Regions from separate parts of the Oryzomicrobium sp. genome, predicted to be linked through region 2. Evidence: riboswitches for the same ligand, from Rfam matches in the RefSeq annotation. Region 2 holds a riboswitch; each other region holds the start of a gene.
What was found. A riboswitch is a leader RNA that binds a small molecule or an ion and turns the genes downstream of it on or off. The one in region 2 is predicted to bind cobalamin.
Positions count from the first base shown of each region.

Region 1: another riboswitch for cobalamin. It lies ahead of V7Z98_RS11095 (TonB-dependent receptor); the one in region 2 lies ahead of V7Z98_RS13990 (TonB-dependent receptor).
Region 3: another riboswitch for cobalamin. It lies ahead of bluB (5,6-dimethylbenzimidazole synthase); the one in region 2 lies ahead of V7Z98_RS13990 (TonB-dependent receptor).

Region 1 is NZ_DAISLS010000010.1:88,692-96,455, reverse strand. It holds gene V7Z98_RS11100 (hypothetical protein) at 93-1,364, opposite strand; gene V7Z98_RS11095 (TonB-dependent receptor) at 1,470-3,836, opposite strand; cobalamin riboswitch at 4,008-4,252, opposite strand; gene hemF (oxygen-dependent coproporphyrinogen oxidase) at 4,471-5,376, opposite strand; gene purD (phosphoribosylamine--glycine ligase) at 5,456-6,733, opposite strand; gene pagP (lipid IV(A) palmitoyltransferase PagP) at 6,776-7,375, opposite strand; gene purH (bifunctional phosphoribosylaminoimidazolecarboxamide formyltransferase/IMP cyclohydrolase) at 7,385-7,764, opposite strand, start outside.
Region 2 is NZ_DAISLS010000013.1:115,263-123,026, reverse strand. It holds gene V7Z98_RS14005 (cobaltochelatase subunit CobN) at 1-2,354, opposite strand, end outside; gene V7Z98_RS14000 (DUF2149 domain-containing protein) at 2,338-2,679, opposite strand; gene V7Z98_RS13995 (MotA/TolQ/ExbB proton channel family protein) at 2,657-3,265, opposite strand; gene V7Z98_RS13990 (TonB-dependent receptor) at 3,285-5,564, opposite strand; cobalamin riboswitch at 5,761-6,017, opposite strand; gene V7Z98_RS13985 (ribonucleotide-diphosphate reductase subunit beta) at 6,154-7,362, opposite strand; gene V7Z98_RS13980 (ribonucleoside-diphosphate reductase subunit alpha) at 7,359-7,764, opposite strand, start outside.
Region 3 is NZ_DAISLS010000019.1:8,724-16,487, reverse strand. It holds gene fba (class II fructose-bisphosphate aldolase) at 1-657, opposite strand, end outside; gene bluB (5,6-dimethylbenzimidazole synthase) at 762-1,565, opposite strand; cobalamin riboswitch at 1,612-1,832, opposite strand; gene V7Z98_RS16855 (GlsB/YeaQ/YmgE family stress response membrane protein) at 1,973-2,239, shown strand; gene pyk (pyruvate kinase) at 2,395-3,834, opposite strand; gene corA (magnesium/cobalt transporter CorA) at 3,941-4,906, shown strand; gene V7Z98_RS16840 (OmpA family protein) at 5,023-5,682, shown strand; gene V7Z98_RS16835 (CobW family GTP-binding protein) at 5,832-6,878, opposite strand; gene V7Z98_RS16830 (YbdD/YjiX family protein) at 6,959-7,162, opposite strand; gene V7Z98_RS16825 (carbon starvation CstA family protein) at 7,182-7,764, opposite strand, start outside.

The DNA.
Region 1 (7,764 bases), on a different contig from region 2:
AGGTGAATGAACAAAGGGGCAACGGCCTGCGCCGTTGCCCCTTTGCCGTTAACGGTCCCGCCTTACGGCAGGACCGTCCCCCATGCGCCGCGTCATGCCGTGGCTTCGTCCTCGTCGAGCAGGGCCAGCTGCTCGGCCGTCAGCTCGGGGCGGCCGGCGGCCAGGGTGCGGCCCTGCACGGCCCGGGCAGTGCGGGACGCCTGGAGCGGCGAACGGTAGCCGCGCAGCGTGGTCCGCGCCCCGAGGGCGCCGACGTAGGCCAGGTCGTTGAGGTTGTCGAACAGCTCCCCCGTCGAAATCAGGCTGCCCGCCGTCAGCCCCAGGGTGGCCACCGGCGCAGCCGGGCTGGAGGCGCTGTAGACCAGGATCTGCTTGCCCCGGGCGAACCAGATGCGGTCGTTGTCGGCGGTGTACTGGGCGGACCAGAAGTAGCCCGGCGCCCCGCCGCTGAAGTCGTTGACCGTGACGAAGGTGGAGAAGTCGCTGGTGCTGACCAGCTTGCCCGCCATCTGCCAGCTGCTGTTGTAGGCGCCGAGCAGAATGTAGGCGGTAGTTCCCTTGAAGCTGATGTCGCGGAACTCGTAGGGGAAGGCGGCGCTGGGGCTCAACACGTCGATGACCGCCGCGGCACCGAGGTTGGCGGCGGTGTAGTCAATCTTTTGCAGGCGGGAGGCGGGGTTGTAGCTGCCCGCCATCTGGGAGCCGCCGATGGCGGCCACGTACAGATCGTTGCTCTGGGGGGCCAGGGAAAAGGCGTTCTTGGCGAAATTGCCGTTGTAGGCGTTGGCGCCGACGCTGATCGAACTGCCGCCGCTGACGGTGAAGCGCACCAACAGGCTGTTGGCGTAATTGCTCCAGGCGCTGTCGACGAACGTGAACAAGCCGTAGAGATTGCCCCCGACCACGGCCAAGGCCTGGCCGTGGGCAATGAAGCCGCTGGGCGTCAGGCCCGCCGGCAGGGTGTAGGACACCCCGGTCTGGGCGTAGGTGGTGGCATTGATTTCCACCACCCGGGCATTGTCGTAGTCGATGGCGTAGAGGTAGCTGCCGAACTTGACCAGGGAATAGAGGTTGGTGACGTTGGACCAGGTGGCCGTGGCCGGCGTCCCCGGCACCGCCGCGCCATAGACGTAGGCGGGCCTGGCCGTTCCGGCGGTGTAGTCGGTCACCGCGATGCGCAGGGTGCCGCCCCCGTCGGCGAACCCTTCCACCTTGGGGTCGCCGTTCAGGTCGGTTTTTTTCAGGTCAGGCAGCGGGGTCACCGTGCTCCCGTTGTCGACGATGCGCCCCGCCATGCCATGCCCGACGGGCGGGGTCTGGTTGTCGTAGTAATACACGCTGTAAGCGGTGAAAGTCGTTGCCATCGTGTTGCTCCTTCAATGAAGAAACGCAAGAGCCCACTTGCGCGGCAGCGCCGCCCGGCGGGGTTCGTGACCGGTGCTGCGGATGCATGTCCCGCTGTGCGCCGGTCAGAAGGTGTAGGCCAGGGTGGTGTAGAAGGTTCGGCCTTGCTGCGGATAGCCGACGTTGGACTTCACCTCGCGCAGCTCGGAGTACACCGAACCCCACGTCCCGCCCATGATGGCGCAGTCGGTGCCCGGGTCGCCGGTGATGACGGGGGCGCTGGGGGTGCACCCGTAGCGGTTATAGGGGACCGCCGTGACGCGGCCACCGGCCGTCTGCCTCGGTCCGGCATCGAAGAGGTCGATCACCCCGGCGGACAGGCGCCAACCCTTGTCGATCTTGTAGTGCGCCCCCAGGTCGAAGGTGGTCAGGGAGTTTTCCCAGGAGGTAACGTCGGTGTAGGTGCGGCCGGTGTGCTTGCCCTCGACGTAGGTGGTCAGGCGCCCCCCGAGGAAATGGAGATTGAGTCGCGCATTGGCCACGAGCAGGGGCGTGTACAGGGTGTGCACCGTCTTGCCGGGAAAGCGCTCCGTGCCGCTCGTCCCGCCGTTGTAGTACCAACCGCCGTTAACGTAGCGCCCCTCCTGCTGCGTCACCGCGAATTGCAGGTCGGCCCGGTCGCTCCAGGCCAGCTTGCCTTCCAGCTCCACCCCCTGGGTCAGGGTGTCGCCGGAGTTGATGTACTTGGCCGCAAGCGGCGTCGCGTACAGGGTGATGGCGTTGTCGGCCTCGCGCTGGAAATAGGTGAGGCGGAAGCCCCCGCGCAGCTTTTCGCCCAGGCGGCCGTCCCAACCAAAACCGAAGTCGCCGTTGCGCCCGGTTTCCGGCTTCAACTGGATGGCCCGGCCGTTGCTGTCGGCCCCCGGCACGTAGCCGATGCCGTTACCGTAGATTTCGTAGAAATTGGGGTAACGGATGTAATTGCCGTAGTTGCCGAACACCTGCCAGCCGCTGGTGAAATGCTTCTTCACGCTCAGGCTGCCGGTGGGCTCCCAGTCGTATTGCCCGGCGGGGCCGGCCAGGGGCGACCAGCGGCTGCCGATGACCGGGCCTTCGAGCTTTTCCAGGCGGCCGATGGGCGTGACCTGCAGGTTGCCCAGGGCGGCGACGGTAACCGTGTCCTGGACTTGCAGGTTGGTCTTGATGCGGCGGAATTCGGGGATGAAGTCGGAGGCCGGCGTGCGGCCGCTGATGTCCGAAAACAGGGTTTCCCAATAACGCTCGGCGTGGATCTCGAACAGGTGGGAAAAGGCGCCGCCATCGCCGAAGGCGTAGGTGGCGTCGCCGGCGATGCCGTAGCGTTTGGTCCGGTAGTCGGTCCAGCGCTCACCGATATAGTTGGTGGCCGGATTGAAGTCCAGGTTGCGGAACGTCTGGTTTTTGTCCAACCAGGTGAGGTTGAGGCTGAGGCCCAGATTGCCGAAGTTGTCCCGCCAGCCCGCCAGTCCCTCCTGCTGCTCGATCCGCTGCTGGCGGCGCTGGCGATAAAACGTGTCCACCCAGGGCAGATCCGTGGTTTGCGCGCCGATTCCGGACGACGCGGTCAATACCACGGCGGGCAGATAGCGCTCCATGTCGGTCTGGGCGAACTTGAGGACGAAGCGCTCGTCCTGCCATTTGAGCAGGACGTTCTGCTTCTCGGATTTGTTGTTCATGCGCCGGCGCTCTTCTGGAATCGTCCGGCCCGTCTTGATGTCGGTCGTTCTGTCGCCGGAATCGGCGAGATACGAAACCCCGTCGCCGAACACCAGGTTCTTGAGCCCGCCGACCGCGTAGTTCTTGTACTTGAAATCGCCATCGCTGCGGTCGTTGTCCAGGCCGATCAGCAGGTTGCCGCCCAGCAGCGGCACATTCAGGTTGGCGCTCTGCTGCGCGCCGCCGAAGGACCGGGCGCCGACCGAAACGCTGCCGCTGAACCCCGCGGGTTTCTTGGTGACGATGTTGATGGCCCCGCCGATCGGCGCGCCGGAAAAGCGGGCCGGCGTAGTGCCGCGATAGACCTCGACCCGCTCCACGTTGCTGATCGGCAGGGTGGACAGGTCCGCTGCCGTTTCGCTGGCGGTATTGAGCGGCACCCCGTCGATGTAGATGTTGACCTGGCTGGGGGCGCTGCCGCGGATGGTGGCGGTGGTGTAGCTGCCGCTGCCCGACACGCGGCGCACATAGACGCCGGGAATCTGGTCGAGCAGTTCGGGGATGGATTTGTGCTCGCCCTTGACGTCGTCCGGGTAGGCCACGGACACCACCCCGGGCGACAGCTCCTCGCGCAGGTCGATGCGGCTGCCGGTGACCCGGATGGGGGCCAGGGCGGTCTCGGTGCCGGAGGCAGAATCGGAATCGGCGGCCAGGGCGGCAGCCGGGATCAAGGCGGCAGCGCACAGCAGGGCGTTGGCGGTGCGCGGCGCGCAGCGGAATAAGGCAGGTGGACGCATGTCTCCCCCGTCGACTGGTTGCGACAAGGCGAGGGCATGCCGTCACGAACGGTCGGTGGCGCGGGAGGAGGCACGAAGGACGTCTGCCGCGCGAACCGATGCGGCCCTCGCCGCTTCGTTCGTCGCTCAGACGGAAGGACACCGTGCCTCGGCCATCCCCTGGGCCAAAGCAAGAGCGACCAGACGCCGGCAGGTCTCCTGGCTCGCGGGTCAAGACTCGAAGTGCGGCCTTCCCAGGCAATCCGTGAGGCATGGATTGGGCCCAGTGGCGGCGGAGCGGGGCGATTCCCGTCCGCGTGCGCTTCTCGTTCGCCGCTTACAGTTGCAGGGACAGCTGCGGAATTGGGCGGAAAAACCGCCTGCACCGCATTCCCGTTTTAAGCCTCTGGCGAGGCACCGGCGCGATCTGTCGGCCGCACCGCTCGGGCACGACCGCGAGGGGCGAGTATAGCAGCGTCATCACCCCAGTCCAGACCGATCGCATATGACAGGGCGCAGCACCCCCAAGGGGACCGGGCCAAAAGCCAAGCGGGGCGCGGGGTTCCGGACATGCCACCTGGAACTCCGCGCCCCGCCTTGGTTTCAGCGACGCCTCCCTGGAGAGCGCCTATCGGCGCGGCTCCGGGGAAATACCTCACGCCCAGTCGCGGGGACGGAGGAACTCGTCGTAGAGCTTCGCTTCCGGACTGCCCGGCTCCGGGTGCCAGTCGTAGCGCCACTTCACCACCGGCGGCAGGGACATCAGGATCGACTCGGTGCGGCCGCCGGATTGCAGGCCGAACAGGGTGCCCCGGTCGAACACCAGGTTGAATTCCACGTAGCGGCCGCGCCGGTAGGCCTGGAAGTCCCGCTCCCGCTCGCCGTAGGGCGTGTCGCGGCGCGCATCCAGCACCGGCAGGTAGGCCGGCACGAAGGCGTCGCCCACCGCCTGAGTGAGGGCGAAAGCCTGCTCGAAGGGCACCAGCCCGTCGGCCCCCAGATCGTCGAAGAACACGCCGCCCACGCCGCGGGGCTCGTTGCGGTGCTTCAAGAAGAAGTACTCGTCGCACCAGGTCTTGTAGCGCGGATAGACGTCGGCGCCGAAGGGAGCCAGGGCCGCCTTGCAGGTACTGTGGAAGTGGCGCACGTCCTCTTCCCACGGGTAGTAGGGGGTCATGTCCATGCCGCCGCCGAACCACCACACCGGGGCCTCGCCGTCCTTCAAGGCGACGAAGGCGCGCACGTTCATGTGGGCGGTGGGGCAGTAGGGGTTGCGCGGGTGCAGCACCAGGGACACGCCCATGGCCTCGAAGCGCCGCCCGGCCAGCTCAGGGCGGTGGGCGGTGGCCGAAGCCGGCATGCGCGCTCCCATGACGTGGGAGAAATTGACGCCGCCGCGCTCGAAGAAGGCCCCCTCCTCGATCACCCGGGTCAGGCCGCCGCCGCCCTCGGGGCGCTCCCAGGCATCGGTCTTGAAGGCGTGGCCGTCGAAGGCTTCCAGGGCGGCGACGATGCGCGTCTGGAGGCCGGTGAAGTAGGCTTTGAGCTGGGGGATGTCCATGGAGGGGTCTCGCTGGGGATGGAAAAACGGGCGGTCATGGCCGCCCGTCGTTATGGTTATGGGTGCTGCTGGATGACGCTCAGCGCGCCACGGCCCGGTGGCCGATGTCGCGGCGGTACTGCATGCCGTCGAAGCGGATGGTGGCCACCGCGTCGTAGGCGGCCTGCTGGGCCAGCTTGACGTTCTCGCCCAGGGCGGTGACGCACAGCACCCGGCCGCCGGAGGCCACCACCCGGCCGTCCTGCTGCGCGGTGCCGGCGTGGAACACGTGGCACTCGGGAGAGGCGGCGTTGCCCTCGGGCAGGCCGACGATGATGTCGCCCTTGCGCGGGGTGTCCGGATAGTTGGCGGCGGCCAGCACCACGCCGAGGGCGACGCGGCGGTCCCACTCGGCCTCGATCTGGTCCAGGGTGCCGTTGGTGGCGTGTTCAAGCAGGGCCACCAGGTCGGACTTGAGGCGCATCATGATCGGCTGGGTTTCCGGGTCGCCCATGCGGCAGTTGAACTCCAGGGTCTTCACCCCGCCGTCCTTGCCGATCATCAACCCGGCGTAGAGGAAGCCGGTGAAGGGGATGCCGTCGGCCTCCATGCCGCGCACCGTGGGCAGGATGATCTCGCGCATCACCTTGGCGTGGATCTGTGGGGTGACCACCGGGGCCGGGGAATAGGCGCCCATGCCGCCGGTGTTGGGGCCGGTGTCGCCGTCGCCGATGCGCTTGTGGTCCTGGCTGGAGGCCAGGGCCAGCACGTTCTTGCCGTCCACCATGACGATGAAGCTGGCTTCCTCGCCGTCGAGGAAGTCCTCGATCACCACCCGGGCGCCGGCGTCGCCGAGCTTGTTGCCGCCGAGCATGTCGTCGATGGCGGCATGGGCCTCGGCCAGGTCCATGGCCACCACCACGCCCTTGCCGGCGGCCAGGCCGTCGGCCTTGATGACGATGGGGGCGCCCTGGCGGTCCACGTAGGCATGGGCTGCGGCAGCGTCGGTGAAGGTCTCGAAGCCGGCGGTGGGGATGTTGTGGCGGGCCATGAAGCGCTTGGCGAAGTCCTTGGAGGACTCCAGCTGGGCGGCTTCCTTGGTCGGGCCGAAGACACGCAGGCCCCGCTCGCGGAAGATGTTCACGGCGCCGGCGGCCAGGGGGGCCTCGGGGCCGACCACGGTCATGTGGATCTTTTCCGCCTCGGCGAAATCGGCCAGGGCGTTGAGGTCGGTGATGGGCAGGTTTTCCAGGGCCTCTTCCCGGGCGGTGCCGGCGTTGCCCGGGGCGACGTAGACCTTGTGCACCCGGGGGGACTGGGCGAGGCGCCACGCCAGGGCGTGTTCGCGGCCGCCGGAACCGATGACGAGAACTTTCATGGAGGACCGTTCCTTATGTTTGTGCGTCGCGGGGCCGGGCCGTCAGAAGCGGACCTTGCCCCAGAAAAAGAGGATGTTGCCGAAGCCGCTGCCGCCGGGCACGTAGGCGGTGTCGAAGGACACGTCCCGGTATTCCAGGGAGGCGATGGGCAGGACGGCGGGCACCGGGGTGTAGCGGGCAATGTCGGAGCGCGCCGTGAGGAAGGCGGTGTAGCCCAGGCCGAACTTCAACTCGCCGGCCAGGTGCCAGTAAGTCTTGTAGCCGTAACCGAGCATGTACTCGGGCTTGTAGTGGGAATCCTGGAAACCCATGGCGTAAATGCCGTGCCAGTCGCCGTCGGCGTCGTAGATGCCGCGCCCCAGGCCGATGCCCAGGGGCGTCTCGTTGAAGCTGTCGATCTTCTCGCGGCTGTAGGCCGAACGCAGGTGGTAGGTTTCCAGGGGCACGTACAGCTCGTTGCGCCCGTCGTTCCAGATGGTCGACAGCTTCTGCCGGGCCCGGTCGAGCCAGGAGTCGCCGGCGGCGTCCGCCTGGATCGCGGGCACGGCGCCGGTGGCACCGGCATCGTCGGCCAGGGCCGTCCCCGGGGACGCCAGGAGGGCGCCCCACAGGGCCAGGGAAGCGGCTAGGCGGCGCAGCACGGACCGGCCTTAGTGGCGGAAGTGGCGGGCGCCGGTGAACACCATGGCCAGGCCGTGCTCGTCGGCGGCGGCGATCACCTCGGCGTCGCGCATCGAGCCGCCGGGCTGGATCACCGCCACGGCGCCAGCTTCGGCCAGCACGTCCACCCCGTCGCGGAACGGGAAGAAGGCGTCGGAGGCCACGGCGGAGCCGGCCAGGGACAGGCCGGCGTTCTGGGCCTTGATGGCGGCGATGCGGGTCGAATCGACCCGGCTCATCTGGCCGGCGCCCACGCCCAGGGTCATGCCGCCGCCGCAGAAGACGATGGCGTTGGACTTGACGAACTTGGCAACCCGGTAGGCGAACAGCAGGTCTTCGAGCTGGCCGTCGGTGGGGGCCTTCTTGGTCA
Region 2 (7,764 bases):
CCCGGGCCGGCAGCCACGTAGCGGCCGGCCAGCCCCGCTTCCAGGGCGTCCAGCTCGGCCTTGCCGCTGGCTTCCATATTGGCCATCAGGGCTTCCAGGCGGCGTTGGTGTTCGACCGGGGCCAGCTTGCCGGCCAGGGCCAGGATGGCCTCGGCGGTGCTGCGCTGCATGTCCTTGGGCGGGGCGACGCCGAAGGTGTGCAGGCCGTAGGGGGCCTGGTGTTCGCTCACCTCCTTCAGGTAGTGCTCCAGCTCCTCCACGTCTTCGCCGTCGGCCAGGGCCGTTTTGCCGATGTCCTTGAGCACGCCTAGCTTGCGGCCCTGGGCGTTGACCTCGCCGAGGGCGGCGGCCGCGGCTGATTCGCTTTTTTGGGCTGCCACCACGTAGTCGTCGATGAGGCCCCGCAGCTTGACCAGTTCCAGGTTGAGGCTGGCCTTGTCGAAGGGCGGCGTCATGTGGGAGATGATGGTGGCCATGCCGCGCCGCTTGGCCTGCAGGGCCTCGCCGATGTCGTCCACGATGTAGGGGTAGAGCTGGGGCACGTCGCCCACCATGGCCTCCCCCGGATCGGCGGCGGTGAAGCCCACCTCCTTGCCGGAGAGCCACTCGTGGGTGGCGTGGGTGCCCACGTGCACCATGGCGTGGGCCTGGTAGCCCTTTTGCAGCCACAGGTAGAAGGCCAGGTACTGGTGGTGGGGCGGCAGGGCCACGTCGTGGTACATCTTCTTGATGTCACCCTCCCAGCCCCGGGACGGCTGGGGCGCGAAGACCAGATTGCCGTAGCGTTGGGCGGGGAATACGAAGTGGGGCTTGCCCTTGCCGTCCTTCCACAGCATCACCTTGGAGTTCTCCGGCTCGCCCCAGGCCTTGACCATGGCGTTGCGCAGCGCCTCCGGCTGGCGGTCGAACCACTTCCGGTAGTCGCTCACCGGCAGCAGCATGGCGTGGCCGCCGCGCACCATCTTTTCCAGGGCGCCCGGGGCCCAGTTGCCGATGTTGGTGCCGTGCTCGCGCAGGGCGTCGAACAGGGCCTCTTCCGTGGCCGGGCGGCCCTGGGCGTTATAGCCGGCCTGCTCCAGGCGGCCGAGGATCTGCCACAGGGAGCGGGGCAGCACGTTGAGGTAGGAGGCGCCGATGTTCTCCTTGCCCGGCGGGTAGTTGTAGTAGATCACCGCCACCTTCTTGTTGGCCGGCAGTTCGTAGCGCAGCGCCACCCACTTCTTGATGCGGTCCGCCAGGCGCTCGACGCGTTCGGGGATGGGCGTCTCGACCATGTAGGCGAGGCCGCTGTCCGGGTCCACCACCCGTTCCTTGGAGGCCACCACGGTGGGGGCCACGGCCCCGGCGAATTCGGCGCCGGCCACCTGCCAGGCCCGCTCCGACAGGGACAGGCCCAGGGGCGAGGCTTCCCATTCCTCCCGGGTCTGGTTGTACAGGGTCATGGCATTGACCACCGGTACGTCCAGGCGCTTCATCGCCGGGATGGTCTTTTCCGGGACGTTGCCCATCTTCAGGGCCAGGCCCACCACGGCGGCCACCCGGGACTGGCCCCGGGCGTCGAGGAAATAGCGTTCTGCCGGAATCTCGGAGGGAAAGCCGAAGGCCGGCACCACGTTGAAGCCCCGGGCTTCCAGGCGGCCGACGATGGCTTCGAGCAACGGCGAGCTGCCGGCCTGGGCGGTGACCCGGTTGAACAGCACCCCCACCCATACCCGGCCGGCGGCGTCGGGGTGGCGGGCCAGGTAGTCCCGGGCGTAGTCGTCGAAGTTGGCGTAGAGCCGGTTGCCGCGCGGCTCCCACAGCCCGGTGGCGGGGAAGGGCCGGGCCTCGGGGTAGGCCAGGGGCTGCTTGAAGTCCCGGGCCAGCAGGCGGCGCAGCATGGCCACCAGATTGTCCTGGCCGCCGGCCTGGGCGTAGGCGCGCAGGGTCTCGTCCCGGGTCAGCCCGGCCTGCTTTTCGCCTTCCTCGAAGGGCGAGCCCACGGCGTAGGCCCGGGCGCCCCGGGCGGCCATGGCGCGCACCGCCGGGGTGATGGTGGCGGCCAGTTCCCGGCCCATGTTGTACACCAGGGCGGCATCGGCCTGGGCCAGGGTCTCCAGGTCGGCGGCGGAGAGCTGGGTGGAGGAAACGATGTGGAAACGCACCTGGGCCAAGGCCCGCCGTTCGGCCTCGGGCACGGTCCGGTCCCGGGCCTGCTGGCGCAGCTGCTTGACCGCTCCCACCGCCGGCAGGGTGGCCGGGTCGCCGGGGATGAGCACCACCGACAGGGGCTTGGCCCAGGCCGCGCCGCCCAGGCACAGGCAGAGCAGCAGGCCGCGCAGGGCGGTGGTGAGCAGATCAGTTGCCCGGAACATAGACGACCCTCCCGTCGGGCAGCTTGTAGGCGGTGCCGAGGCGTTCGCCCCGGCCCGAGAGCTTCTCGTCGGTGACCTTGGAGGCTTTGATCTCGTTGCCCTTCTTGGTGATGATCTCCATCTCGCCGCTGGCGTTCTTCTTCACCAGGGTCACCTCGGAGGTGGGGTCGAGCAGGTCCATCATGTTGTAGGCCATGAACAGGGCGATCATCATCGAGACGATGAAGACGATGCTGGCGTCGAACAGGTTGGCGACCCCGGCGATGGGGTCTTCCAGGGCCTCGCCGTCCAGGGAGAAGCGCCTACGCCGCTGCAGCAACCGCATCGTCGGCCTCCGCTTGCAGGTGGTGGGGCTGGGGCAGTCCGGCGTCGGCCAGGGCCAACTCGGCGTCGTGGGCCATCTCGCGCACGTCGGCGCGCACCCAGCGCTCCCGGGACAGGGCGATCAGGTAGGCCAGCACCCCGGCGCCCAGGCCGGCCACGGTGGCGGTGAAGGCGGTGACCATGCTGCCGGCCATCTTCGGGATGTTGCCCTCGGCCAGGGCCGCCAGCGAAATGCCCATGGGGATCAGGGTGCCCATCAACCCCAGGGCCGGCCCCACCTTGATGACGAAGCGGATGCGATCGAGGCGCCGCGACAGCGCCAGCTCCTCGGCCTGGAGCTGGCGCTCCACCTCGATCGCCAGGCGCTGGGGCGCATGGCGGTGGCGGCCGCGCAGCAGGGCCAGGCGGCGGGAAAAGCCGTCCCGGTCGGGAAAACGCCCGCGCTGGCGTTGCCAGGCTTCGAACAGGGCCATGCCGAGCTGCACCGGCATGTAGCAGACGAGCAGGGCGCAGCCGCCGATCACCGGCAGGTAGAGGGCGGTGGAGACCTGGTAGAGCAGGTGCTCGATGAGGGTGACGATTTCCATGGGGCGTTCTCCGGAGGTGTCAGAACGAGGCGCTCAGTTCGACAGTGGTGTAGCGCCCGGGCATCAGGTAGTACTCGTAGTACTTCTGGTCGAGCAGGTTGTTCACCGCCACGCTGGCCTTGAGGTGCTTGTCGATCTGGTAGCTGACCCGCAGGTTGGCCAGCCAGTACTTGCTGGTGCCGCCGAAGACGTCCTTGACCACGTCGCTGTTGTCCTCGTTGCTGAACTGCTGGCCCGTGTAGATGGCCGAGAGGTAGCCGCGCCACTTCTGCCACTGGGCGTCCAGGGCGACGCTGGCCATGTTCTTGGGCACGTAGCGCAGGCGCTTGCCAAGCAGGCCGCTGTTGCTGTCGTCGCGGGTGATCTCGCTGTCGGTCCAGGTGTAGCTGGCCGACGCCCGCAGCCAGCCGGTCAGGGGCATCTCGCCGCTCAGTTCGATGCCCTCGATCCGGGCGGCGCCGGCGTTGGTCATGGTGGCGTTGGTGGTGACGCCGACCAGGGGGCCGCTGTAGGGGCTGGTCTTGCGGTAGATCATGTCGTCCAGCCGGGTACGGTAATAGGTGGCCTTGGCGAAGCCGTTGCCGGGCAGGGCGACTTCCGCTCCCAGGTCCCAGGAGGTGGCCGTTTCCGGCTTCAGGGTCGGGTCGGCGATGAGCAGGCGGCTGCCGCTCACGCTGGGGGTGGCGTACATCTCGTAGTTGGACGGAGTGCGGAAGGCGGTGCCGAGGGAGCTGCGCAGGGTGAGGCGCTCGTTCCAGCGGTAGACCGCGGCGACCTTGGGCGAGAAGCCTGAGTCGGAGCGCTCGGGCGAATCCACCGTACCGACCGGGGTGCCCACATACTTCTTGGCCACGCCCCGGGTGGTCCAGTAGTCGTAGCGTCCGCCCACGTAGAGGGTGAAGGCGTCGGTGAGGAAGATCTGATCCTGGAGGAACAGGGAGCGGGTGTCGCTGTTGCCCGAGGATTCCTCGTTCAGTGCGCCGGTGCGGCTGTTTTCCGGCTGGCGCCAGTTGGCGAGCTGGTACACCTTGCGGTTCAGGGTGCTGCGGTTGGCGGCCACCCCGGCGATCAGGTAGTGGTGCTCGCCAATGCCGAAGCCCACCTGGGCGGAGGCATCCAGGGTGGTGTTGGGCGTGTTGGTGCTGGTGCCTGGCCCTCCGGCGAAGGTGGCCCCGGTACCGGCGCCGACGTAGTAGTTGTCCCGGTCGAAGTAGCCGAGGTTGACCTTGAGGTCGGCGCTTCCCACCTTGCCGTCGTAGCCTGCGAAGTAGCGGTTCTCTTCGCGGCTGTTGGGGTTGCTGGAATTCCAGAAGCTGCTTTCCTTGAGGGAGCCGAGCTTGTCGCCGTTGATCGAGACGTTGCTCGCCGGCAGGGCCAGGGGCACACCGTTGCGGGTCAGGTAGTTGTTGAAGTTCTGGTAGCCCATCTTGCCCTCGGTCCGGGCGAAGCCGGCGAACAGCCGCGATTGGGCGTCGATGTCGAAGTAGAACTTGGCGTTGGCGAAGGCGGCGTGGGACGGTGTGGCGCCCTTGTCGCCGACGATGTAGGCCGGCGCGCCTGTGACGGTAGTGGTGCGCTGGCCGCCCTGGACGGCATTGCTGCCGGTGCCCGTGGTGCCGACCGGCACCACCACCAAGTCGTTCTTGGCGTAGCCGGCCATGTCCTCGTAGCCGATGCCGATGGAGGCAGCCAGGCCGTTTGCCCACTTGTTGCGGTAGCTGGCTTCCACCGCGTTGCGCTCGCCGTCGCCGAAGCCGCGGCTGATCTTGGCGTCGATTTCCAGTTTGGTCGGGGCCTTGGAGATGATGTTCACCACCCCGCCGATGGCGTCGCTGCCGTACAGGGCGGAGCCGGGGCCGGGTACCACCTCGATGCGTTCCACGTCGCCGACGTTGAGCCCCAGCAGGCTGGACAGGCCGCCGCTGTTGCCGTCGCTCAGGCTGATGCCGTCCACCATCATCTTCACCCGGCCCTGGGATTGGCCGCGCAGGGAAACGATGGGGGCGCTGTTGATGCGCGAGGTGTTGCCCAGGCCGCCGCGCAGATAAAGGCTGGGTACCTTGGCGGTGAGGGCGTCGCCGACCCGAACGGCGCCGGAGGCGTCCAGGGTGTCGCTATCGACCAGGGTGACGCTGGCGGGGGCTTCCAGGGTGCTCTGGGCGATCCGCGCCGCGCTGACCACCACGTTGGCCAGGTGCTTGTCGTTGTCGGGTTCCCGTTCCTCGCCGAAGGCGCCGGCCTGGGTGAAACAGGCGGCGATGGCGGTGGCGATGATCTTTTTCTTGGTGGTGCTGCGCATGCTCTCTCGTGACTCCAGTCGATGACCGGCCGGGCGGAGGGAGCAGCGGTGAAAAGGCGGCGCGCCGGAATGGCGGTGCGCGGAGGACGGGCATGGTGCGGCTAGGGGCGACCCGGGCTTTTCGCTACGCGGCTCCGTTCGCATCCCCGCGACCGGTGCTTGGCTCGTGCCTTGGCGACCGCTGGCGAAAGCGGTCGGCACGTTGGCGTCAAAGGCCGGTCTCCGGGCTCGTGAGATTTGATGCGTCGCCTTCCCGAAGCCGTCGCGCGCCCGGAAATCCGGGGTCACGTGCGGTTTCAGTGGCTGGCCCTTCCGGGGAGGAGGGGCCGTGGCGCATCCGCGCTCACTTACCGTTGCGGGGGCAGCCGAAGCTTGGCGGCGGTTAGGCCGTTACTTCGTTCCCGTTTCACCCGGCGGCTGCTGCCGCCGGACACCTTTGACTGCGTGGCCCTGTACTGCGTGTCGTGTTCCGGTCGGCAGGGCCGTCCCGTCCGGAAAGAGGGGCGATGATAGCGCGTTTTGGAACAATTATGACCAAAGTCTGACCTGGCTTCGGCCAGGTGCTCCGTGGCTCCCGGCCGGCGGGGCGTCATTCCCAGGCCAGGGCGCCGCCGGTCTGGTACTCGGTGACCCGGGTCTCGAAGAAGTTCTTCTCCTTGCGCATGTTGGCCTGCTCGTCGAGCCAGGGCAGCACGTTCTCGGCTCCGGGGAAAGGCTCGGAGAGGCCCAGCTGGCGGGCGCGGCGGTTGGCGATGAAGCGGAACTGGCCCCGGTGCAGGTCGGCGTTGTAGCCCAGGATGGGCTCCCGCAGGATGTAGCCGGCGTAGGCCGCTTCGGCCGCTTCCGCTTCTTCCCACAGGGCCTTCACGGCGGCCGGGTCCAGGGTCAGGTTCTCTTCCTGCAACAGCTGGCGCACCACCCGGATGCCGAAGGCGCAGTGCAGCACCTCGTCGCGCATGATGTATTGCAGCTGCTCGGCGGTGCCCTTCATCAGGCCCCGGCGTTGCAGGGCGAAGATGGGGGTGAAGCCGTTGTAGAACCAGCAGCCTTCGAAGATGCCGGCGAAGAACAGGTAGGAGAGGGCGAATTCGTGCAGGTTGTCCCGGTCGGTGAGGTCGAAGTCGGAGCGCATCACCCGCTCCAGGCGCCGGTTGGCCAGGGCGATCTTGCCGTGGATCTGCGGCACCACCCGGTAGCGGTTGTAGATCTCCTGCTGGTTGAGGCCCAGGCTCTCGATGCAGTGCTGGTAGGTCCAGGTGTGCAGGGCCTCTTCGTAGACCTGGCGGGCCTGGTAGATCTGCAATTCCGGGGCGCTCATCTTTTCCATCACCGCCAGGCCGATGTTGCGCATGGCCAGGATGTCGGAGGTGGTCAGGTAGGACAGCACGTTCTCGAAGACGTGGCGCTCCGCCGGCGTCAGCTTGTGGTTGTAGTCGTGCACGTCCTGGGCCATGGAGATTTCCAGGGGCGTCCAGTGGTTGCGGTTGGCGTTGAGGAAGAACTCCCAGGCCCAGGGGTACTTGAAGGGGGCGAGCTGGTTGATGTCGGCCTTGCCGTTCACCACCCGCTTGTCCTCCGGGTTGATCGGGGCGAGGGACAACCCTGCCGGATGCAAGGTGGAAGCCCGCGCCAGTGCTTGTTCTCCGGTCGGCATGGTCGAAGAACCAATAGGGGCGCGGCTTTCCAAGATTCCTGCCTGGAGATCGGCCATGGGCGCGGGGTTTGGCGCAGGGGCCTGGGCAGGGGGCGTTGCGACGGCGGGGCCGTCGTCCCAGTCGTTGAGCAGGAAGGCGCTCATTGGCAGGCCTCGCAATCCGGGTTGTCGATGGAGCAGAACTTGGGTTCGGCCGGGGCGGCAGACACGGCCGCCCGGTCGATCGGCGCGCCGGTCTTTTCCATGGCGGTGGCGCCCAGGGTGCGCAGGTAGTAGGTGGTCTTGAGGCCGCGCTTCCAGGCCAGCTTGTAGATTTCGTCCAGCTTCTTGCCCGAGGCCACGGCCACGTACAGGTTGAGGGACTGAGCCTGGTCGATCCACTTCTGGCGCCGCGCCGCGGCCTCGATCAGCCACACCGGGTCGATCTCGAAGGCGGTGGCGTAGCGGGCCTTGAGCTCGGCCGGGATGCGGTCGATGGGGGCCAGGGACCCGTCGAAGTACTTGAGGTCGGCCACCATCACCTCGTCCCACAGGCCCTGGGCCTTG
Region 3 (7,764 bases), on a different contig from region 2:
CTCGGCGATGCGGTCGATGGCCAGGATGTCGCCGGTGGGCTTCTTGGTGAACTTATAGGCGCCGTGGCTGGTGCCGATGGCGATGGCCAGGGCGTCGCAGTTGGTCTGCTTGACGAAGTCGGCGGCCTGGTCCGGGTCGGTCAGCAGCTGGTCGCGGGTCATGGTGCCCTCGGCGCCGTGGCCGTCTTCCTTATCGCCCTTCATGGTTTCCAGGGAACCGAGCACGCCCAGTTCGCCTTCCACCGACACGCCGATGGCGTGGGCCAGTTCGGTGACCTTCTTGGTCACGGCCACGTTGTATTCGAAGGAGGCGACGGACTTGCCGTCCTCTTCCAGGGAGCCGTCCATCATCACCGAGGAGAAGCCGGAGCGGATGGCGGCCATGCACACGGCGGGGGACTGGCCGTGGTCCTGGTGCATCACCACGGGAATGTGGGGATAGGCTTCCAGGGCGGCGAGGATCTGGTGGCGCAGGAACGGCTCGCCGGCGTACTTCCGGGCGCCGGCGGAAGCCTGCATGATCACCGGGGCGTTCACCTCGTTGGCGGCTTCCATGATGGCCCAGACCTGCTCCATGTTGTTCACGTTGAACGCGGGCAGGCCATAGCCATTCTCGGCAGCGTGGTCGAGGAGTTGGCGCATCGAAACGAGAGGCATGGTGGTCTTCCTAAATAGCAAAAGGCCCCGGGGGCGAAGGCGGGCATTTTACCCCGTTTCCTTGCGCTCCCGGAGCCCGGCCTACGGGCCGCGATGGCGGGGGGTCAGAGCTTGCGTTCCCGGGCCGCCCGGGCCTGGTCGGCTTGCAGGTGGGGCACCAGGGCCTCGGGCACCGGGGCGCCGAAGCGTTCGGCGTGGACCAGGGTTTCCAGGGGCAGGCGGGAGCGCCAGCCGGCGGATTCCAGTTCCGGCTTGGCGTAGAAGTGGCTGACCCGGCCGATGCACAGGTAGGCGATGGGAATCACCCGCTCGGGAATATCCAGGATTTCCTTCAGCCGCGCCTGGTGGAAGATCGACACCCAGCCGACCCCGAGGCCTTCGGCCCGGGCCGCCAGCCACAGGTTCTGCACGGCGCAGACGGCGCTGTAGATGTCCATCACCTTGAGGTGGGTGCGGCCGATCACCACCGGGCCGGCCCGGTCCCGGTCGCAGGTGATGCACAGGTTGATCGGCGCCTCCTGGATGCCTTCGAGCTTGAGCGAGCGGTAGAGGCCCTGGCGGTGCTGCTCGAACATTTCCGCCGCCTCCCGGTTGGCCTCGTCGAAGGCGCCGTGGACCGCCGCCTTGGTGGCCGGGTCCTTGACCACGATGAAGCTCCACGGCTGCATGAAGCCAACCGAGGGGGCGAAGTGGGCGGCGGTGAGCAGGCGCGACAGCACCTCGTCCGGCACCGGGTCGGGGAGGAACTGGCCGCGCACGTCGCGGCGCGAAAAGATGGTGTGGTACAGGGCTTCCCGGGCTTCGGCGGTGAAGTCCGGGTCCGGCTGGTGGCCGGGGGCGGCCGGGGCGGGAGTGGCTGGTGCGGCGAAAGGATGGCCGGCGGTCGTGCCGATGGGTTCGATCTTCATGGAGTCCCCTTGTGAAGAACGGTGGCGGGCCCGCCTGGCCGTGCGGTCCGTCGAATCCTTCCTGGCCGGTCTTCTGACTCGGGATCGTCCCGCCGGCGCGCCTTCCCGGCCCGGATCGCTGAAGGGTGCGATCCCGGTGGCCAGTGGCGTGTGCGTCGGCGGTCCCCCTCACAGCGTTGGGCACGTCGCGGAATTGCCCCGCCGGCAGGGCGGGGCGCACCGCGTTCCCGATTCTCCCTTGCGGGCACCTGGAAGGCGTGGTGGCTGCCCGGCGGACCGGGCGATGGCGATTCTAGCAAAGCCGGCAAGGCCAGGTGCGGGGGCGGGGCCGTCAGTCCGGTGGCGGAAACGTTCCGCCGTCGCCGCACTCCAACGGCTGTGAATGACAACGTGCAGAGGAGAGCGCCATGGGCTGGATCGTCACGCTGCTGGTGGGCGGCCTGATCGGCTGGGTCGCCAGCCGCGTCATGAATACCGATGCCCAGCAGGGCATCATCGCCAACGTCCTGGTGGGGGTGGTCGGCTCGGCCCTGGGGCGCTGGCTGTTCGGCGACGTGATCGGCATCGGCGCCGCCGAGACGGCCGGGGCCTTCTCCCTGGCCGGCCTGGCCTTCGGCGTGCTGGGGGCGGTGGTGCTGGTGGCCCTGCTCAAGGTGCTGGGCGTGTTCCGCTGAACCCGGGGGCGGGCGGCTGCATTCCGCACCCCATTGATGAAACCCCGCGCCCCTGGCCGATCTTCACGAGGCATGCCTCAAGATCGGCCAGGGGCGCGGGGTTTGGTGGAGGCATCGCGGAGATGTCCGTCCTGCTTGGGGTTTGGCGGTGTGGGTCAGCCGGTTTGCAGCTGATGGTCGCCGACCCGCACGATCTTCATGGTGTTGGTGCCGCCCGGGGTGCCGATCGGTTCGCCGATGGTGAGCACGATCAGGTCGCCCTTTTCCACCACGCCCTTGGCCAGCAGCAGCTGCTCGGCGTCGGCCAGCAGCAGTTCCCGGTCGGTGTGCTGCTCGCCCATGAGCAGGGGACAGACTTCCCGGTAGAGGGTCATGCGCCCCACGGCAGAGGCTTCGGGGGTGAGGGCATAGACCGGCACGCCGCAGTTGAGCCGGCTCATCCACAGGGCGGTGGAGCCAGACTGGGACAGGGCGGCGATGGCCTTCACCTTGAGGTGGTGGGCGGTCCAGATGGCGGCCATGGCCACCGACTGGTCGATGCGGGTGAATATCCGGTCGAGGAATTCCCGGTCCAGGGTGACCTCGGCCGAGCGCTCGGCCTCGACGCACACCCGCACCATGGCCTCCACCGTTTCCACCGGGTAATGGCCCGAGGCGGTCTCGGCCGACAGCATCACCGCGTCGGTGCCGTCGAGCACGGCGTTGGCCACGTCGGACACTTCGGCCCGGGTCGGCACCGGCGAGTGGATCATGGATTCCATCATCTGGGTGGCGGTGATCGCCACCTTGTTCTTCTCCCGGGCCATGCGGATCATCTTCTTCTGCAAGGCTGGCACGGCGGCGTCGCCCACTTCCACCGCCAGGTCGCCCCGGGCCACCATCACCCCGTCGGAGGCATCGAGCACCTCGGCCAGGTTCTCCACCGCCTCGGTGCGCTCGATCTTGGCGATCAGCAGGGCCCGGCCGCCGGCGGCGCGCATCAGCTGGCGGGCCATGTACATGTCGGCGGCGCTCTTGGGGAAGGACACGGCAAGGAAATCGACGCCCAGCTGGGCGGCGATCTTCAAATCCTCCATGTCCTTGGCGGTCAGGGCCGGGGCGGACAGGCCGCCGCCCTGGCGGTTGATGCCCTTGTTGTTGGACAGCTCGCCGCCGTGGCGCACCGTACAGTGGATTTCCGGCCCGGCCACCCGCACCACGTCAAGGACGATGCGGCCGTCGTCGAGCAGCAGCACCGAGCCGGCGGACACGTCCTTGGGCAGGTCCTTGTAATCGAGGCCGACACGCTCGTCATTGCCCAGGTTGCAGGCCGCGTCGAGGATGAAGGCCTGGCCCTTGGCCAGGGTCACCTTGCCCTCGGCGAACTTGCCGACGCGAATCTTCGGCCCTTGCAGGTCGGCCAGGATGCCCACCGGGCGGCCCACCTGCTCGGCGGCGGTGCGCACGGCCTTGACCCGGGCGACGTGGTCCTCGGCCTTGCCGTGGGAAAAATTGAGCCGCACCACGTCCACCCCGGCGGCGATCATGCGGGTCAGGGTGTCGGCATCGCTGGAGGCGGGGCCGAGGGTGGCGACGATCTTGGTATGGCGGGGCATGGACGGTCCTCCGTTCTGTGGTTATGGTGAGGATTCTAGCGCGCCGGCGACGGCGTCTCCCGCGAACCCTGCCACGTCCGCTCCGCCGGGCACCCTACGCACCGCCATGCTCATCAACTGTGCCGCCTACCAAGAAGGCAAGAAACTCGCCGACATCACCATCGCCGAAATCAGCGATTACCTGGCCATCCCCGGCTGTTTCGTCTGGGTCGCCCTGCGCGACGCCACCCGGGACGAGCTGGAGGAAATGCGCCAGGAGTTCCATCTCCACGAACTGGCCGTGGAAGACGCCCTGCACGGCCACCAGCGGCCCAAGGTGGAGGAATACGGCGATTCCCTGTTCGCCGTCATGCAGCTGGTCGAGATGCAGGACGGGGAACTGAACTGCGGCGAGGTGGACGTCTTCGTCGGCCACAACTACGTGCTCTCGGTGCGCAACCGCAGCAGCCACGACTTCCTCGGCGTGCGCGGCCGCTGCGAGCGGGAGCCGCAGCGCCTCAAGGACGGCTCGGGTTTCGTCTTCTACGCCCTGATGGACGCAGTGGTCGATCGCTACTTCCCGGTGTTGAGCGAATTGGAGGCGGAGCTGGAAATCGTCGAGGAGCACATCTTCGCCAAGGGCGCCGCCCGTTCCAACATCGAGCGGCTGTACGAACTGAAGCGCAAAGTCACCGAGCTGCGCCACGCCGTGACGCCCCTGCTGGAAGCCGCCGGCAAGCTCACCGGCGGCCGGGTGCCCGAGGTCTGCGCTCGCAGCCAGCACTACTTCCGCGACGTGATCGACCACCTGGCCCGCATCAACGCCTCCCTTGACGCCTGCCGGGACACCATCGGCACCGCCATGCAGGTCAACCTGTCCATGGTCGCCATCGAAGAAAACGAGGTGAACAAGAAGCTGGCCGCCTGGGCCGGTATCTTCGCCGTGGCCACCGCCTTCGCCGGCATCTGGGGCATGAACTTCAAGGCCATGCCCGAACTGGACTGGGAATTCGGCTACCCCATGGCCCTGGGCCTGATCGCGGCCACCTGCGGCTACCTGTACTACCGCTTCAAGCGGGCGAAGTGGCTGTGAGGGCTGTGCCGCCCAGATTTTGCCCGGGTGGCGGAATATCGCGCCCATAGCGGCAATGCCGTGGTGCCGGGTTTGGCTATAGTGAATGTTCACCAACCCTCAACGGAGGCGGGAACATGAACAGGATCGGCGCCGCGCTTGCGGCTGTGGTGATCGGGGTCGGCGGCCTGGGCGGTTGTGCCGACATGAGCGAAACCCAGCGCACCACCGGGACCGGGGCGGCCATCGGGGCCCTGGCCGGGGCGGTGGTGGGCGGCGCGACCCACGGCGGGCGCGGCGCGGCCACCGGAGCGGTGATCGGCGGCGCCCTGGGGGCGGGGGGCGGCTACCTGTGGTCGCGGCACATGCAGGAGCAGAAGGCGGCCATGGAGCAGGCCACCCAGGGCACCGGGGTGAAGGTCAGCCAGACCGCCGATAACCAGTTGAAGCTCGACATTCCCAGCGACATTTCCTTCGACACCGGCAGCTACGTGGTCAAGCCGAACATGCGGCCGATCCTGGATCGCTTCGCCACCACCCTGAACCAGAACCCGGTGACCACGGTGCGCATCGTCGGCCATACCGACAACACCGGGTCGGACGCGATCAACCAGCCCCTGTCGGTGAACCGGGCCAGCTCCACCCGGGACTACCTGGTGGAGCGGGGCGTGGCGATGAACCGCATCAGCATCGACGGCCGGGGCGCCCGGGAGCCGGTAGCCGACAACGGCACCGCCGCCGGCCGGGCGAAGAACCGCCGGGTGGAGATTTTCGTTGCCGAGGCGGCGCAGGGGTAGGCGCGGTTCGCAGCACTGAGCGCAACCGGCAAGACAAACGACAGGGCGGCTCGTGGGCCACCCTGGACTACTGGCCAGGCCTCCCGGGTGGAGGCCTGGCCGTTTTCAGCGCTACGGAGCCGGTGACGGGAGTGGGCCGGCGGCGCGCCTCACTGGCACGCCGCTTGGAAGCCGGCCTCGATGGCGGCGGCGTCCAGGCGGCGGCCGATGATGACGATGCGGCTCTCCCGGGTTTCGCCCTCGCCCCAGGGGCGGCCGTAGTCGAAGCCGGTGATGCGGTGCACGCCCTGGAAGACCAGGCGCTGCGGGTTGCCGCGCACGGCCAGCACGCCCTTGTAGCGCAGCATGTCGTTGCCGTTGGCCTCCAGCAGCCCTTCCACGTAGGCGCCGATGCGCGCCACGTCCACCTCGCCGGGGTGGTGCAGCACCAGGGATGAGACGTCGTCGTCCCAGGAGCGGGTGTGCTCCCCGGCAGTGGCGATGCCGCTGCGGGCCAGGCCCTGGGGGTGGTGGCCGGTGAGGAAACCGGGGTCGACTTCCAGCACGTCGTCCAGGTGGAAGGCGTTGAGGTTGAGCAGGGCGGCCACGCTGGTGTCCGCCGGGGGCGGGGCGATGGGCGCGCGGGCGTTGATGCGGCGCAGCCGCTCGGTCAGGGCTGCCACCCGGGCCTCGTCCACCAGGTCGGTCTTGGTCAGCAGCAGCCGGTCGGCGAAGCCCACCTGGGCGGCGGCCACCCGTTGCTCGTCGAGCTGGGCGGGGGCGTGCACCGCATCCACCAGGGTGAGGATGCCGTCGAGCACGTAGCGCTCGCGCACGCCTTCGTCCACGAAGAAGGCCTGGGCCACCGGAGCCGGGTCGGCCAGGCCGGTGGTTTCCAGCACCAGCCGGTCGAAGGCCAGGGCGCCGGCATCGCGCCGGTCGGCCAGGTCGGCCAGGGCCCGGCTCATTTCGCCGCGCACGCTGCAACAGACGCAGCCGTTGGCCAGCTCGATCACTGTGATGTCGGGGCGGCCGGCGGCCTCGATCAGGCCGCCGTCAATGCCGACAGCGCCGAACTCGTTTTCCACCACGGCGATGCGGGTGTCGCCGGCGGCGGCGATGAGGCGGTTGAGCAGGGTGGTTTTGCCGGCGCCGAGGAAGCCGGTGAGGATGGTCACCGGAATCGGCGGCAGGGGTTGGGAAGATTGTCGGGTCATGGTCGTCCAACGAAAAACCGGCCGGCGCGACGCGAGGTCGGCCGGCCGGCGGGAGGGTCGGGATGGTTCCGCCCGGGCGTTCAGCAGCAGCGCCCGGGGCGCCCGTCGGCACCGCCGTAGCGGGCTTCCTGGCGCTCGCGGAAGAATTCCTCGTAGCTCATGGGCGTCTGCTCCGGATGGGTCAGGCGCATGTGCTGCACGTAGGCGTCGTAGTCGGGCACGCCCACCATCAGGCGGGCGGCCTGGCCGAGATACTTGCCGACGCGGGCGAGGTCAGAGAACACGGTGTGCCTTCCTTCTTCCTTAGACGCGGACGCCTTCGGGCATCAGCTCGAAGGGGGTTTCCTTGTCGGTGCGGCTGGGCTTGTCCAGGGCCTTGCGGCAGGCCGGCACGGCAAAGAGCAGGATGCTCACCACCAGGAACAGGAACAGGGCGGCCATGCCCGCATCGATATAGTTGTTGAGCACGATCTGGTGCATTTGTTCCATGGTCTTGGCCGGGGCCAGCAGCTGGCCCTGCTCCATGGCGGCGCGGTACTTGTTGGCCGCGGCGAGGAAGCCGATCTTGGGGTTCTCGTGGAACACCTTCTGCCAGCCGGCGGTGAGGGTACACAGCAGCAGCCAGATGGTCGGCACGATGGTCACCCAGGCGAAGCGCTGGCGCTTCATCTTGAACAGCACCACGGTAGCCAGCATCAGGGCCACGCCGGCCAGCATCTGGTTGGCGATGCCGAACAGGGGCCACAGGGTGTTGATGCCGCCGAGGGGATCGACCACGCCCTGGTACAGGAAGTAGCCCCAGGCGGCCACGCACAGGGCGGTGGCGATCAGGCTGGCGGGGATCGAGTCCATGCGCTTCATCGAGGGCACGAAGGTGCCCATCAGG